DNA from 4 places in the Streptomyces gottesmaniae genome. Region 3 is predicted to be linked to each of the others. Evidence: riboswitches for the same ligand, from Rfam matches in the RefSeq annotation. Region 3 holds a riboswitch; each other region holds the start of a gene.
The links. A riboswitch is a leader RNA that binds a small molecule or an ion and turns the genes downstream of it on or off. The one in region 3 is predicted to bind cobalamin.

Region 1 (3,341 bases), on a different contig from region 3:
ACGTCGGTGAAGATGGGCGCCCCGGCACGCAGGGCCTCCCGGGCGCGGGCCACGACGCCGGGGGTGTAGGTCAAGTCCCGTACCAGGTCGACCATTCCGCAGGCGTGGATCATCCGGACCGCGACCTGGCTGACATCGGCGGGCAGGGCCGCGAGGTCCGCCTCCGCGCGGATGGTGGCGAAGGACTGCCGGTAGATCGCCGGGCCGTCCTTCTCGTAGTCGTAGGTGGTCACGGTGGTCTTCTCGCTGCTCTCGGTCGTCGTACGGGGGTCGTTCGTGCGGGTCGTGCGTGTACTCGGGTCCACGTCGTGTGTGTTCTCGGCCTTCACGGGGTGATCTCCCCCAGAGCGGCGGCGAGTCGGGAGGGGTCCGCCATGGGCGCGGTGCGGGGCTCTCGGCCGGGGGCGGTGCGGGAGAGCTCGTAGCCGCCGCTCTCCACCGCCACCACGTCGATCCGTTCGCCCCGGGGGTGGCCGCAGCGGCGCTCGCAGCCGGACCAGTACAGCGGGAGCCCCGCGCGGCTCGCCGCCTCCAGACTCCCGGTCGCGTCCGCCCGTACGTCCGCCAGGGACTTCGCGCAGCCGGGCCGTCCGATACAGGCGCCGACGCGCGGCCAGGGGGAGGCGGGATCGGTGACGAGACCGGTCACCGAGAGCCGGGCGAGCGCGTCGGTCACCTGCTCGCCGCGCAGGCCCGGTGCGGGTACGACGACCCCGCGCCAGGGGGTCAGCCGCAGTTCACGGCTCGGTGTCGCCGACGCGAGCGCCGTCAACTCCCGCCATTGCAGGGGGGTGAGACGACCGAGGGGCGCGTGTACGGACAGGGCGTCGCCGACGGCTCCGGGGGGCGGGCCGTCGGCTCCGGCCGTGGCCGTCGCGCTCTCGGGACGAACCCGGATCGCGGCGTCCACGCCGACGGCCGCCGCCAGTCGGTCCCGGACCGTGCCGATCAGCTTGTCCTGGAAGGGGAGTTCGGTCACGCGCCAGACCCGTGCCCCGCTCTCCCGCGCCGCCTCCAGGAAGGTCTCGGCGGCGGTCAGCGCGGCCAGGGCCGCGTGCTCACCCGGGACCGACAGGCTCTCGCGGGCCGTCCCCAGACTCAGCAGCGCGCCGTCGTCCCCGGTCGCCCGGACGGTCACATCGGCGTCCAGCGCGGCCACGTCCCCCCGCCCGTCGTCGAGCGCGAACAGGAACCGGCCCGACAACCGCCGCGCCGCCTCGCTCGCGCACAGCGCGGTGTCCAGGGCGGACAGCCAGGGCCGCACGTCGCGCAGACCACGGTCGTCGAGACCGGACAGGGGCGAGGCCACGATGTTGCGCACCCGCTCGTGCCCGGCGGACGGCAACAGCCCCGCCGCGTCCAGCGACTCGGCCAGCTCGCCCCCGCAGCCGTCGGCCAGTCCGCGCAGTTGCACGTTGCCGCGGGAAGTGAGGTGAAGATCACCATCGCCGAGCCGCCGCGCCGCCTCCGCGAGCGCCTCGGCCTGTCGGACGGTCAGCACACCACCGGGCACCCGGACCCGCGCCAGCGCCCCGTCGTCCGCCGTATGCAGCCGCAGCGTCCCCGGGCAGGCGTCGCCACGGTCCCGTGTGACCGCTGTGGCCTGGGACGATGAACGCAGGGGAGGCGTGGACATGGCGGCGAGCATACCCACCGGCACAACGGACGTATCCTCCGCCCTTTTGAGGCGACCCTTACTATGCTGCTCGGTGGATCATCCGGTCCATCGACGCCACGGAAGGCGACAGGGGAGGAAGCCCGGTGTGAGTCCGGCGCGGTCCCGCCACTGTGAGCCCGTCCCAGGAGGGTCGGGCGAGTCAGGAACTCCCTTCCCCGTACCACTCGGCCCGCCCGAGCAGGGGAGACTCCGATCCGACACCGCCCGGGGCGCGGACCCCGAGGAAGGCCAGCAGCCGCATGCAGCCATCGTCCGGGGAGCGCTCGACGCAGCCCCGCATCCTGCTCCTGTCGACCTCCGACACCGACCTGCTCAGCGCCCGCGCGGCCGCCGGCCCGGTCCCCTACCGCTTCGCCAACCCCTCCCGCCTCGCGCTGGAGGACCTCCCGGCCCTCCTCGACGGCACCGATCTGGTCGTCGTACGCCTCCTCGGCGGCATCCGGGCCTGGCAGGACGGCCTCGACCTGTTGCTCGCCGACGGCCGCCCGGTCGTCGTCCTCACCGGTGAACAGGCGCCCGACGCCCAGCTGATGGCCGCTTCCACGGTCCCGATCGGCATCGCCGCCGAGGCCCACGCCTATCTCGCCCACGGCGGCCCGGCCAACCTGGAGCAGCTGGCCCGTTTCCTCTCCGACACGGTCCTGCTCACCGGCCACGGCTTCGACGCGCCGGCGGCCGCCCCCGCCTGGGGTCCGCTGTCCCGGGAGGCCAGGAACACCGACGGCCCCACCGTCGCCGTGCTCTACTACCGGGCCCACCACATGAGCGGCAACACCGCCTTCGTGGACGCCCTGTGCGCGGCGATCGAGGACCAGGGCGCCCGCGCGCTCCCGCTCTACGTGGCCTCGCTGCGGGCCCCCGAGCCCGAGCTGATCGAGGAACTGCGCGCCGCCGACGCGATCGTCACCACCGTCCTCGCCGCCGGCGGCACCAAGCCCGCCGAGGCCTCGGCCGGCGGCGACGACGAGTCCTGGGACGCCGGCGCCCTGACCGGCCTCGACGTGCCGATCCTGCAGGCCCTGTGCCTGACCGGATCACGCGCGGCCTGGGAGGAGAACGACGAGGGCGTCTCCCCGCTCGACGCGGCCAGCCAGATCGCCGTCCCCGAGTTCGACGGCCGGCTGATCACCGTCCCGTTCTCCTTCAAGGAGATCGACGAGGACGGCCTCCCGGCCTATGTCGCCGACCCCGAGCGCGCCGCCCGCGTCGCCGGGATCGCCGTACGCCACGCGCGACTTCGCCACATCGCCAACCCCGACAAGCGCCTCGCGCTCGTCCTCTCCGCCTACCCGACCAAGCACTCCCGCATCGGCAACGCGGTCGGCCTGGACACCCCCGCCAGCGCGGTCGCCCTGCTGCGGCGCCTGCGCGAGGAGGGCTACGACTTCGGGACGGACACCGAGGTGCCGGGCCTGGCCTCCGGCGACGGCGACGAGCTGATCCGTGCGCTGATCGAGGCGGGCGGCCACGACCAGGACTGGCTCACCGACGAGCAACTGGCCCGCAACCCGGTCCGCATCCCGGCCGCCGACTACCGTCGCTGGTTCGCCGAACTCCCCGAGGAACTGCGCTCGGCCGTCGAGGAGCACTGGGGACCGGCGCCCGGCGAGATGTTCGTCGACCGCAGCGCCAACCCGGAGGGCGACATCGTCCTCGCGGCCCT
Region 2 (3,341 bases), on a different contig from region 3:
AACAGGTTGGACACCTGGGGCTCGATGCACTCGTACACACCGGCGATCGAGGCGATGGTGGCCGTCGGCGCGATGGCGAGGAGCAGGGAGTTGCGCAGGCCCGTCGTCGCGACGCGCTCGCGCAGGGCGGACCAGCGCTCCGGCCAGGTGGGCTCGACACCGTAGTGGTCGGGGTGCAGCACACCGCGCGCCGTACGGGTCTTCTCCCAGGCCGGAAGCGGGCCGGCCCGCTCGGCGAGGTCGGCGGAGGCCTCGTACGCGGCGAGCATGACGCGCTCGGCGATCCGCGTGGACAGGGCCTTCGCCGCCGGGGAGTCGAAGGGCAGACGCAGCTGGAAGAAGACGTCCTGGAGGCCCATCGCGCCGAGTCCGACCGGACGCCACCTGGCGTTGGAGCGGCCCGCCTGCTCGGTCGGGTAGAAGTTGATGTCGACCACGCGGTCGAGGAAGGTGACGGCGGTGCGGACGGTCGCGTCCAGCCGCTCCCAGTCCATGTCGCCCGTCGCCCGGTCGACGAACGCGCCCAGGTTCACCGAGCCCAGGTTGCAGACCGCCGTCTCCCCGTCGTCGGTGACCTCCAGGATCTCCGTGCAGAGGTTGGAGGAGTGGACGACGTGGCCCGGCTCGGCCGTCTGGTTCGCCGTGCGGTTGGCGGCGTCCTTGAAGGTCATCCAGCCGTTGCCGGTCTGCGCGAGGGTGCGCATCATCCGGCCGTACAGGTCACGGGCCGCGATGGTCTTCTTCGCCAGGCCGTCCGCCTCCGCCTTGCGGTACGCGGCCTCGAACTCCTCGCCCCACAGGTCGACCAGCTCGGGTACGTCGGCGGGGGAGAACAGCGACCACTGCTCGTCCGCGTTCACCCGGCGCATGAACTCGTCCGGGATCCAGTGCGCCAGGTTCAGGTTGTGCGTACGCCGGGCGTCCTCGCCGGTGTTGTCGCGAAGCTCCAGGAACTCCTCGATGTCGGAGTGCCAGGTCTCCAGGTAGACCGCGGCCGCGCCCTTGCGCCGGCCGCCCTGGTTCACGGCGGCGACCGAGGCGTCCAGCGTCTTCAGGAACGGCACGATGCCGTTGGAGTGCCCGTTGGTGCCCCGGATCAGCGAACCGCGCGAGCGGATGCGGGAGTACGACAGGCCGATGCCGCCGGCGTGCTTCGAGAGGCGGGCCACCTGGTGGTAGCGGTCGTAGATGGAGTCCAGCTCGTCCAGCGGGGAGTCGAGGAGGTAGCAGGACGACATCTGGGGGTGTCGCGTACCGGAGTTGAAGAGCGTGGGGGAGGAGGGGAGGTAGTCGAGGCGGCTCATGAGCCCATAGAGCGCGGCGACTTCGTCGAGGGCACGGATGCCCGCCTCCGCGTCGGCACCCGTGTCCTCGGCGAGGCCGGCGGCGACCCGCAGCATGAAGTGCTGGGGCGTCTCGACGACCTTGCGGGTGAGGGGGTGCCGGAGCAGATAGCGGCTGTGCAGGGTGCGCAGGCCGAAGTAGCCGAAGCGGTCGTCCCCGGCCGGGTCGATCAGGGCGTCGAGGCGCTCGGCGTGGGTGCGGGTGAACTGGGCCGTGCGGTCGGCGACGAGTCCCTCCCGGTGGCCCACGGCGATGGACTCGGTGAACGTGGTGACACCCTGCGAGGCCGCCTCGGCACGGATGCCGACGGCCAGCAGCCGGGCGGCCAGCTTCGAGTAGGCGGGATCCTCGGAGATGAGGCCCGCGGCCGCCTCCGTGGCCAGCTCACGCAGCTCCGCGACCATCTCGGCGGAGGACACACGCACCGACCGGCCGCGCAGCGCGGCGGCGGCGACCCGGCCGGGATCGGCGTCGGGGAGGTCGGCGGTCAGCTCGGTCAGGGTCCGCAGCAACGCGGTACCAGGACCGTCGGTCTCCGTCGTCGGGTCTGCTGGAACCGACCTGGCTGCGGCCGGGTCGGCTGACACCGGATCGGCTGGCGCGATGGTCACGTGGGGCTCTCCCTCGCTCGGCTGGGGCCCTGCGGAAGGCAGGCGGCAGCACACGAGCGCACGGGGGCGTCGCGTCCACCGGCCCATTCCACGAGGCCCGGACGTCAGGGCACCCGGACCGGACGGCCGGGCGCACTGTCGGCAGGTGTTCGGACTGAACAGGCGTGCACATTTGACGACGTATGCACGCGAGTACACCGTTGCGGGACAGTTCCGGATTCACACCGGATTCCCCTGCGGCGACAGCGAGCATGAGCATACATCTAGTGCCGGGGCGCGGTGTCACCCCCACATGTTGTGTCGCCATCGGCTTCGCAGGGTGTCAGAGTGTCAACTCGTAGGTGAGCAGCGTGAGGTCCAGAACGTCGGGGAGGGGGTTCCAGTCGCGCTCAGGTGTGCGAGTGAAGCCCAGGCGTCCGTAGATGCGATGGGCCGCGTGCATGCTCCGCTGGGTCGACAGGACGACACGCGTACAGCCCTCCACGGTGCGGGCGCGCTCCAGGCAGGCCCGTACGAGTGCCTCACCGACACCTCGTCCGCGGGCCTTCGGGGAGACCGCGAGCATCCGTATCTCGGCTTCTCCCTCGCGGGCGATGTCGGCCATGGGCCCGCCCGCGGGGACGAAGGTCACTCCGCCCAGCACCTGTCCCTCCGCGACCGCCACGAGCACGTCGGCCCGGGCGGCCCGCTTCGCCACGTCCCGCAGCTCGTCGAGGTACTGGTCGCTCTCTCCGAAGTCCAGCAGCCCGTCGCGGAGGTAGGCCTGTGCGGTGATCTCGCCGAGCGTGGCGTACTCCTCGGGAGCCACCGGCCTGATCGTGATGTCCATGCGTCGCAGTGTGCACGAGGGGCGGCTTCGCACGGCGGCGGTTTTCCACAGGCGCCGCCGATGGTCGGACAATCAGATCGCGTCAGGGTGTCGCCGGCCACCTGGGCAGCGTCGTCACGAAGTCCGCGCTGAAGTCGCGGGTGCCCGGTCCCAGCGCGACGCGGCCGGTGGCCTGCAGACGGGCGGTCAGGGCGGGGGACTCGGAGTAGTAGACGCGCCGGGCGGCGGCCGGCACGAACACGGTCTGGCCACGTGTGAGTTCGCTCGCGCACTCCACGACGACGGCCCCGTCGGCGGCCTCGACGAACGCCTCGTCGCCGCAGACGCCGACGGCCAGCGGATCGTGCAGCGGGCAGGTGCCGTCCCCGCCGTGGCGGGTGTAGGCGGCCATGTAGGTGCGCATCAGCCGGGCGGCGAGGGCCGTGCCGGGCCCCGCGGCCTCCAGCGCGGCCAGGTCGTCGGGGCGGAACAGCCAGCGGTGCGAGGCGTCGAGGTCGACCATGGTGAACGGGATGCCGGAGGACAGCACGATCTCGGCGGCGTCCGGGTCGGCCCAG
Region 3 (3,341 bases):
CTGAGCCCCGCGACCTCCTGAGGAAGAACACCAACATGCACATCGACTGGGCAGCCCTCGGCTCCGTCTTCGGAGTCAGCCTCGTGGTCACCGTGGCCCTCGTCGGCCTCTTCACCCTGGGGATCGTCGGCCTCTCCAAGCGGGAGGCCGCGACCACCGCCGGCACGTCGCCCGCCCTCGCCACGACAGCGGCGTACGCCTGCTTCGCGGCCTGCACGGCGGCGGTGGGTTACGGGATCTACCTGATCATGGCCTGAGGCCCGTCCACCCCTCCCACCTCGCACGACACACAGAGACAAACCCCTCGTACCGTTTGACCGGGTACGAGGGTTTTGTCCATTGTCCACAGCGGGCCGTCACCCTCGCCGGGTGCTGCGCGCCCGCGCGGATGCCGCGCGGCCCGTCGGCCTCAGCGCTCCTCCGGCCCCCGCGGGCGAGCCCCGACCAGAGCCCGGTCCAGGGCCCTCAGCCGCTCCGTGACCGGGGCGAGCCCCCACCACAGGCCCGCCCCCGTGGCGAGGAGGGCGGTCACCGCCGGCCAGACGACAGCCCGCGCCTCGGTCCCCGGCACCAGCAGGGCGGCGAGAGCTCCCACCCCGACGGCGAGGACCCCGGCGACCGTACTGAAGAGCACCAGCGGCGCGGCGGCGGACAACAGCGTCCGCCGGTCCCGCGATGCCCGCGCACGCGCCGAGGCGGTTCCCTTGGTCCGATCTTCCATCGCGTGTACCTCCCGTCCCCCGAACGGTTCTTCAGGAGCCGTCCGCTCCCGGGTCCACAAGCCCCGCCAGAAAACCACACCACGCGCTGTGACGGAAGGAGAGCACAGCGTATTTCTTCGAGCTCGAGTCACACACCAGAACCCGCCCCTCCTCGAACGACGCCCGACCTCCACCTCACAAGTCAGCGCGCCGACACGCGTACTGCCGTTCCCTCAAGTGTTCCCGCCCGGCGCTGCGGAGATGAGCGCGGAAAGAGCCGATTCGGGCGTCTGGCCATATTTCAGCGATGTGGGGCTGAGCACACCCCTGCACCGCAGGTCAACAGCAAGTTGACGGGTCTTCCGGGAGCGTGGTGGACTGCCGGGGCCATGTACGACGGCAGGAGAGGAAGCCGGTGCGAGTCCGGCGCGGTCCCGCCACTGTCACCGGGGAAGAACCTCCCGGGAGCCAGGAACTCTCGCCGTCGGTCTCGTCGAACCAGGGCGTGGACACCCTGAGTGAGGACATATCGCCATGTGCGGCTGCCGCTTGAGTCCCGGTACCGGATCCTCGTCCGACCTCGCGATCGGCTGAACCGGTGCGTGCCGATCGCGTCTTCGCGTACGGCGCCACCGCCGGACTCCTCGGCGATCTGCTGCTCGGCGATCCTCGCCGGGGGCATCCGGTCGCCGCGTTCGGACGGGCCGCCGGTGCCGTGGAGCAGGTGCTGTGGCGGGACCACCGAGGGTGGGGCGCGCTGCACACCGCCGTGTGCGCGGGTGGCGCCGTGGCGCTCGGGGCCTTCGCCTCGTCCGCCGTACGCCCGTCGCGTGCGGCCTCCGTCGCGTTGACCGCCGCCGCCACCTGGGCCGTCCTCGGGGGGACTTCGCTCGGGCGGGAGGCTCGGGCGATCGCGCGGTCCCTCGACGCGGGGGACGTCGAGGGCGCCCGGGCCCGGTTGCCCCATCTGTGCGGGCGGGATCCCCAGGCGCTCGACCCGGACGGGATCGCGCGGGCGGTCGTGGAGTCCGTCGCCGAGAACACCTCCGACGCCGTGGTGGGCGCGCTCGTATGGGGAGCCGTGGCGGGTGTGCCCGGGCTGGTGGGGTTTCGGGCCGTCAACACGTTGGACGCCATGGTCGGACACCGCTCGGAGCGGTATCGGCGGTTCGGATGGGCCTCCGCGCGGCTGGACGACGTGGTGGGCTGGCCGGGGGCCCGGCTGACGGCGGTGCTGGCCGCGGCCTGCGGTGGGGATGCCCGCGGGGCCGTACGGGCCTGGCGCGCGGACGCCGGCAGGCACCCGAGTCCCAACGCGGGGCCCGTGGAGGCGTCGTTCGCGGGGGCGCTCGGAGTGCGGCTGGGGGGCACGTTGTCGTACGGGGGGCGGGTCGAGCACCGGCCGGTGCTGAATGGGGAGGGACGCGCCGTCGTCGTGGGTGACATCGAGCGGACCGTCCGGTTGTCCCGGCGGGTCGGATGGCTGGCGTTGGGGATCGGTGCGGGTGTGTCGCTGCTGCGGACGAGGAGGCACGGATGAGTGGCGGGCTGTTGGTCGCCGGGACCACCTCCGACGCGGGGAAGAGCGTGGTCACCGCCGGGATCTGCCGGTGGCTGGTGCGGCAGGGGGTCAAGGTCGCCCCGTTCAAGGCGCAGAACATGTCGCTCAACTCCTTCGTGACGAAGGAGGGCGCCGAGATCGGGCGGGCGCAGGCCATGCAGGCGCAGGCGTGCCGGGTGGAGCCCACCGCGCTCATGAACCCCGTGCTGCTGAAGCCCGGAGGCGAAAGCAGCAGTCAGGTGGTGCTGCTCGGCAAGCCCGTGGGCGAGATGAGTGCGCGCGGGTACCACGGGGGGCGGCAACAGCGGCTGCTCGGGGTCGTGCTGGAGTGTCTCACCGAGCTGCGGGGCACGTATGACGCGGTGATCTGCGAGGGGGCCGGCTCTCCGACCGAGATCAATCTGCGGCGGACCGACATCGTCAACATGGGGATCGCCCGGAACGCCGGGCTGCCCGTGCTCGTGGTCGGTGACATCGACCGCGGCGGGGTCTTCGCGTCGTTCTTCGGGACCGTCGCGCTGCTCTCCCCCGAGGACCAGGCCCTCGTCGCCGGGTTCCTCGTCAACAAGTTCCGGGGGGACGTCTCCCTGTTGGAGCCGGGGCTCGACATGCTGCGCGGGCTCACCGGGCGGCCGACGTACGGGGTGCTGCCCTTCCGGCACGGGCTCGGGATCGACGAGGAGGACGGGCTGCGCATCTCGCTGCGGGGCACGGTCCGGGAGTCGAACGTCGCACCGCCCGTCGGGGAGGACGTGCTGCGGGTCGCCGTGTGCGCGGTTCCGCTGATGTCCAACTTCACCGACGTGGACGCGCTCGCCGCCGAACCCGGTGTCGTGGTGCGGTTCGTGGACCGCGCCGAGGAACTGGCCGACGCCGACCTGGTCGTCGTCCCCGGGACCCGGGGCACGGTCCGGGCGCTGGAGTGGCTGCGGGAGCGCGGGCTCGCCGAGGCGTTGGTGCGCAGAGCCGCCGAAGGGCGGCCGGTGCTCGGGCTCTGCGGCGGGTTCCAGATGCTCGGGGAGCACATCGAGGACGACGTCGAGAGCCGCCGAGGACACGTCCCGGGGCTCGGGGTGCTT
Region 4 (3,341 bases), on a different contig from region 3:
ACGAATTCGCCGATTCCGGAGCGGGCTCGGAAGGTGATGGGGATGCGGAGACGGGTTCGGCAGCAGGTCCGGCGAGGGGAGCGGTCGTAGGTCCGGAGACAGGATCGGCAGTGGATCCGGCGACGGGATCAGTCGTAAGTCCGGCGACGGCGGCGACAGCAGGTCCGGATACGGGATCGGCAGTAGATCCGGCGACGAGATCGGCAGCGGATCCGGAGGCGGGTGCGAGAGCGGCTTCCCGAGTCGGCCCGCCGAAGGAAATGAGCACGGGCGCACAGGTGGTCTCGGCGGTGGCGACCGTGGGGGTGCTGCTGGGCGGGATGTGGCTGCTGGCCGACCTCCTCGACACGACCCCGGAGACCTTGGGGCCGGCCGTCTGCTCGACCTCGGACGACGCCTCTCCCACCCCACGGGGCAGGGTCTCGGGCGCACAGCTGTGCACCGCCCTGAACCGCTCCGACCTGCCGAAGCTCCTCGGTACACCCACCGAGCAGGCGGTCAGCGCGTCGGGCAGCGAGAACGAGTCCACCTGGTTCGACGGCACCAGGACCGTCACCCCCGAGGCGACCGTCGACCTCGACACCTACACCGTGGAGCTCTCGGCGTCGTACGAGGACCTCCCTGTCGCCGAGTCGGTCGGCCATCTGGGCGCCGGCGTCGAGAGCAGGACGGTCCTGGGACATGCGGCGGCCCTGTACTCGGGTCAGACCATCTCCATCTCGTTCCGCCTCGACGGCAGTGACCCGCAGTCCGGCCCCGGCGGCGTCGCCCGGCGGCTGCTGGTCGCGACCGACCCGAAGGACAGCGGCACCACCTTCGAGCTCGTCATCTATCGCCAGGATTCGCAGGTGCCCGACGACGCGGCCCTGTTCCGTGTGGCCGAGAAGGTCCTGCCGACGCTCCCGGGCTGGAAGCCCGCGGCCTGACGAGCCCCCGGGTGGCCTCCGACGCTCGGGCGGCCCAGGCACTCCGGCGGCCTGTGATAGCTTGCCGACGCCAGTCGAACCCACGTACGCACACGTAAGTACGCGTACGGGTCAGGGAATCCGGTGTGAATCCGGAGCTGACGCGCAGCGGTGAGGGTGACGGGCGGGACAACTGCCACTGGACGGCGATCACGATCGCGGTCCGGGAAGGCGTCCCGTCCGGGTGACCCCGAGTCCGAAGACCTGCTGGCGGTCCCCGGCACCGAGGGGTGCCCGGGGAAGCACCGTACGACCGGGCTTCGCGCATGAGCCCTCGACGCCGAAGGAAGTCCCGTGCCACTCGCACGCCCCGTCCGCCATGCCGTCCTGTTCCTGGCCGCCGGTTCCCTGTTGCTGACCGGCTGCGGAGGCTCCGGCTCCGCGGCGCCTCCGGGCGGTGGCCCGGCCTCGGGCGGGTCCGCCGGATATCCGGTGACCCTCGACAACTGCGGGCGGGAGGTGCGGGTCGACAGCCCGCCCGAGCGCGCCGTCTCCCTCAACCAGGGCACGACCGAGATCCTGCTCTCCCTCGGGCTCGCCGACCGCATGGTGGGCACCGCCACCTGGACCGATCCGCTGCCGAAGGGGCTGGAGAAGGCCGACGCGAAGGTGCCTCGGCTCGCCGACGACGCGCCCTCTTTCGAGAAGGTCCTGGACACCGAACCCGACCTCGTCGTCTCCTCGTTCGCCTCCACGCTCGGCAAGGGCGGTGTGGCGAGCCGGGAGGAGTTCGAGAAGCTCGGCGTCCCCACGTATCTGTCGCCCTCCGACTGTGTGGGCAAGGACAACAGCGGTGACGGCGACGGCGTCCGCACCGAGCCGCTGACCATGGAGACGGTCTACGGCGAAGTCCGCGATCTGGCCCGCGTCTTCGGGGTCGAGGAGCGCGGCGAGAAGCTGGTGGCCGAGCTGAGGTCCCGGGTGCGGAAGGCGACCGCCGGACTCGACGCAGAGGACGTCACCGTCATGTACTGGTTCGCCAACGCCCAGTCCCCGTACCTCGCCGGATGCTGTGGCGCTCCCGGGGTCATCACCCGCGAACTGGGCGCGAAGAACGTCTTCGACGACACCGAGGAGGAGTGGCCCCAGGTCAACTGGGAGACCGTGGCGGATCGCGATCCCGACGTCCTCGTCATCGGGGACCTGGTCCGCAAGCAGCAGACGGCCGAGACGGCCGCGAAGAAGATCGAGTTCCTGGAGTCCGACCCGGTCACCCGGAACATGACGGCGGTGCGGGAGAAGCGCTATGTGCTGCTGCCCGGCCAGGCCATGAACCCGACCGTCCGGACCGTCGAGGGCGTGGAGAAGCTCGCGGCGGCACTGCGCGAGTACGGCCTCACGGGATGACCGGCACGGAGCACGACGCGGAGCCCGACACGGTCGGCGACGCGGTCACCGACACGTCGGCGCCGGCCCAGGCAGGTGGGCCGCCCTCGGCGAAGACCGGTGGGCCGGCCCCCACGCGGACCGGTGGGCCGAGCCTGGCGGAGACCGGTGGAGCGGACGGTTCGTCGGTGGCGGTGGTGGCGGTGGCCTTCGGCCGTCGGCTGCGCTCGGGATCGGCGTGGACGGCCGGGCTCGGGGGACTGTTTCTCTCCGTCGCCCTCGCGATCACCATCGGTCCGGCCGACATCGGCGTGGTCGACGTCTGGTCCACGGTGGTGGCCCATCTCGGCTGGGGGCACACGGAGTTGACGCCCATCCGGGACGGCATCGTGTGGAACCTACGGCTGCCCCGCACCCTGCTGGCCGCCGTGTGCGGGGCCGGACTGGCCGTGTGCGGCGCGGTGATGCAGTCCCTGCTGCGCAACCCGCTCGCCGACCCCTTCGTGCTGGGCGTCTCCTCCGGCGCGTCGACCGGCGCGGTCGTGGTCGTGGTGCTCGGCGTGGGCGGTGGGGTCCTGTCGGTCTCCGGCGGCGCGTTCCTGGGCGCGGTGGCCTCCTTCGGGCTCGTGCTGCTGCTCAGCCACACCCTCGGCGGCACCACGGACCGCGTGGTGCTGGTGGGTGTCGCGGCGATGCAACTGTTCTCCGCGCTCACCTCCTTCATGGTGATGACCGCGGCCGACGCCGAGACGACCCGCGCGGTGCTGTTCTGGCTGCTCGGCTCGCTCAGCGGGGCCGACTGGACGGATGTGACGGTGTGTCTGGCGGTGCTGGTGGTGGTGCTGCTGGTCTGCCTGGGGCACACCCACGCACTGGACGCGTTCGCGTTCGGGCAGGACGCAGCGGCCTCGCTCGGCGTCTCCGTGGCCCGCACCCGGCTCGTACTGCTGTGCGCCACCGCTCTGCTCACGGCCGCCCTGGTCGCCTCGTCGGGGGCGATCGGCTTCGTCGGTCTGGTGCTGCCGCACGCCGCCCGCGCGCTGACCGGCT

Region 1: linked by a shared signal. The riboswitch ahead of cobN (cobaltochelatase subunit CobN) and the one ahead of RM704_RS18245 (cobalamin biosynthesis protein) in region 3 are both predicted to bind cobalamin.
Region 2: linked by a shared signal. The riboswitch ahead of RM704_RS03785 (ribonucleoside-diphosphate reductase subunit alpha) and the one ahead of RM704_RS18245 (cobalamin biosynthesis protein) in region 3 are both predicted to bind cobalamin.
Region 4: linked by a shared signal. The riboswitch ahead of RM704_RS09195 (ABC transporter substrate-binding protein) and the one ahead of RM704_RS18245 (cobalamin biosynthesis protein) in region 3 are both predicted to bind cobalamin.

The regions. Positions count from the first base shown of each region.
Region 1 is NZ_JAVRFJ010000006.1:113,145-116,485, reverse strand. Features, by position in the region: gene RM704_RS09295 (precorrin-8X methylmutase) at 1-233, opposite strand, end outside; gene cobG (precorrin-3B synthase) at 326-1,648, opposite strand; cobalamin riboswitch at 1,694-1,847, shown strand; gene cobN (cobaltochelatase subunit CobN) at 1,918-3,341, shown strand, end outside.
Region 2 is NZ_JAVRFJ010000002.1:293,547-296,887, forward strand. Features, by position in the region: gene RM704_RS03785 (ribonucleoside-diphosphate reductase subunit alpha) at 1-1,955, opposite strand, end outside; cobalamin riboswitch at 2,079-2,214, opposite strand; gene RM704_RS03790 (GNAT family N-acetyltransferase) at 2,278-2,784, opposite strand; gene RM704_RS03795 (nucleoside hydrolase) at 2,867-3,341, opposite strand, start outside.
Region 3 is NZ_JAVRFJ010000014.1:206,384-209,724, reverse strand. Features, by position in the region: gene RM704_RS18260 (inorganic phosphate transporter) at 1-4, shown strand, start outside; gene RM704_RS18255 (hypothetical protein) at 36-257, shown strand; gene RM704_RS18250 (hypothetical protein) at 410-721, opposite strand; cobalamin riboswitch at 1,059-1,201, shown strand; gene RM704_RS18245 (cobalamin biosynthesis protein) at 1,300-2,241, shown strand; gene RM704_RS18240 (cobyric acid synthase) at 2,238-3,341, shown strand, end outside.
Region 4 is NZ_JAVRFJ010000006.1:90,567-93,907, forward strand. Features, by position in the region: gene RM704_RS09190 (DUF6215 domain-containing protein) at 261-926, shown strand; cobalamin riboswitch at 981-1,191, shown strand; gene RM704_RS09195 (ABC transporter substrate-binding protein) at 1,260-2,312, shown strand; gene RM704_RS09200 (FecCD family ABC transporter permease) at 2,309-3,341, shown strand, end outside.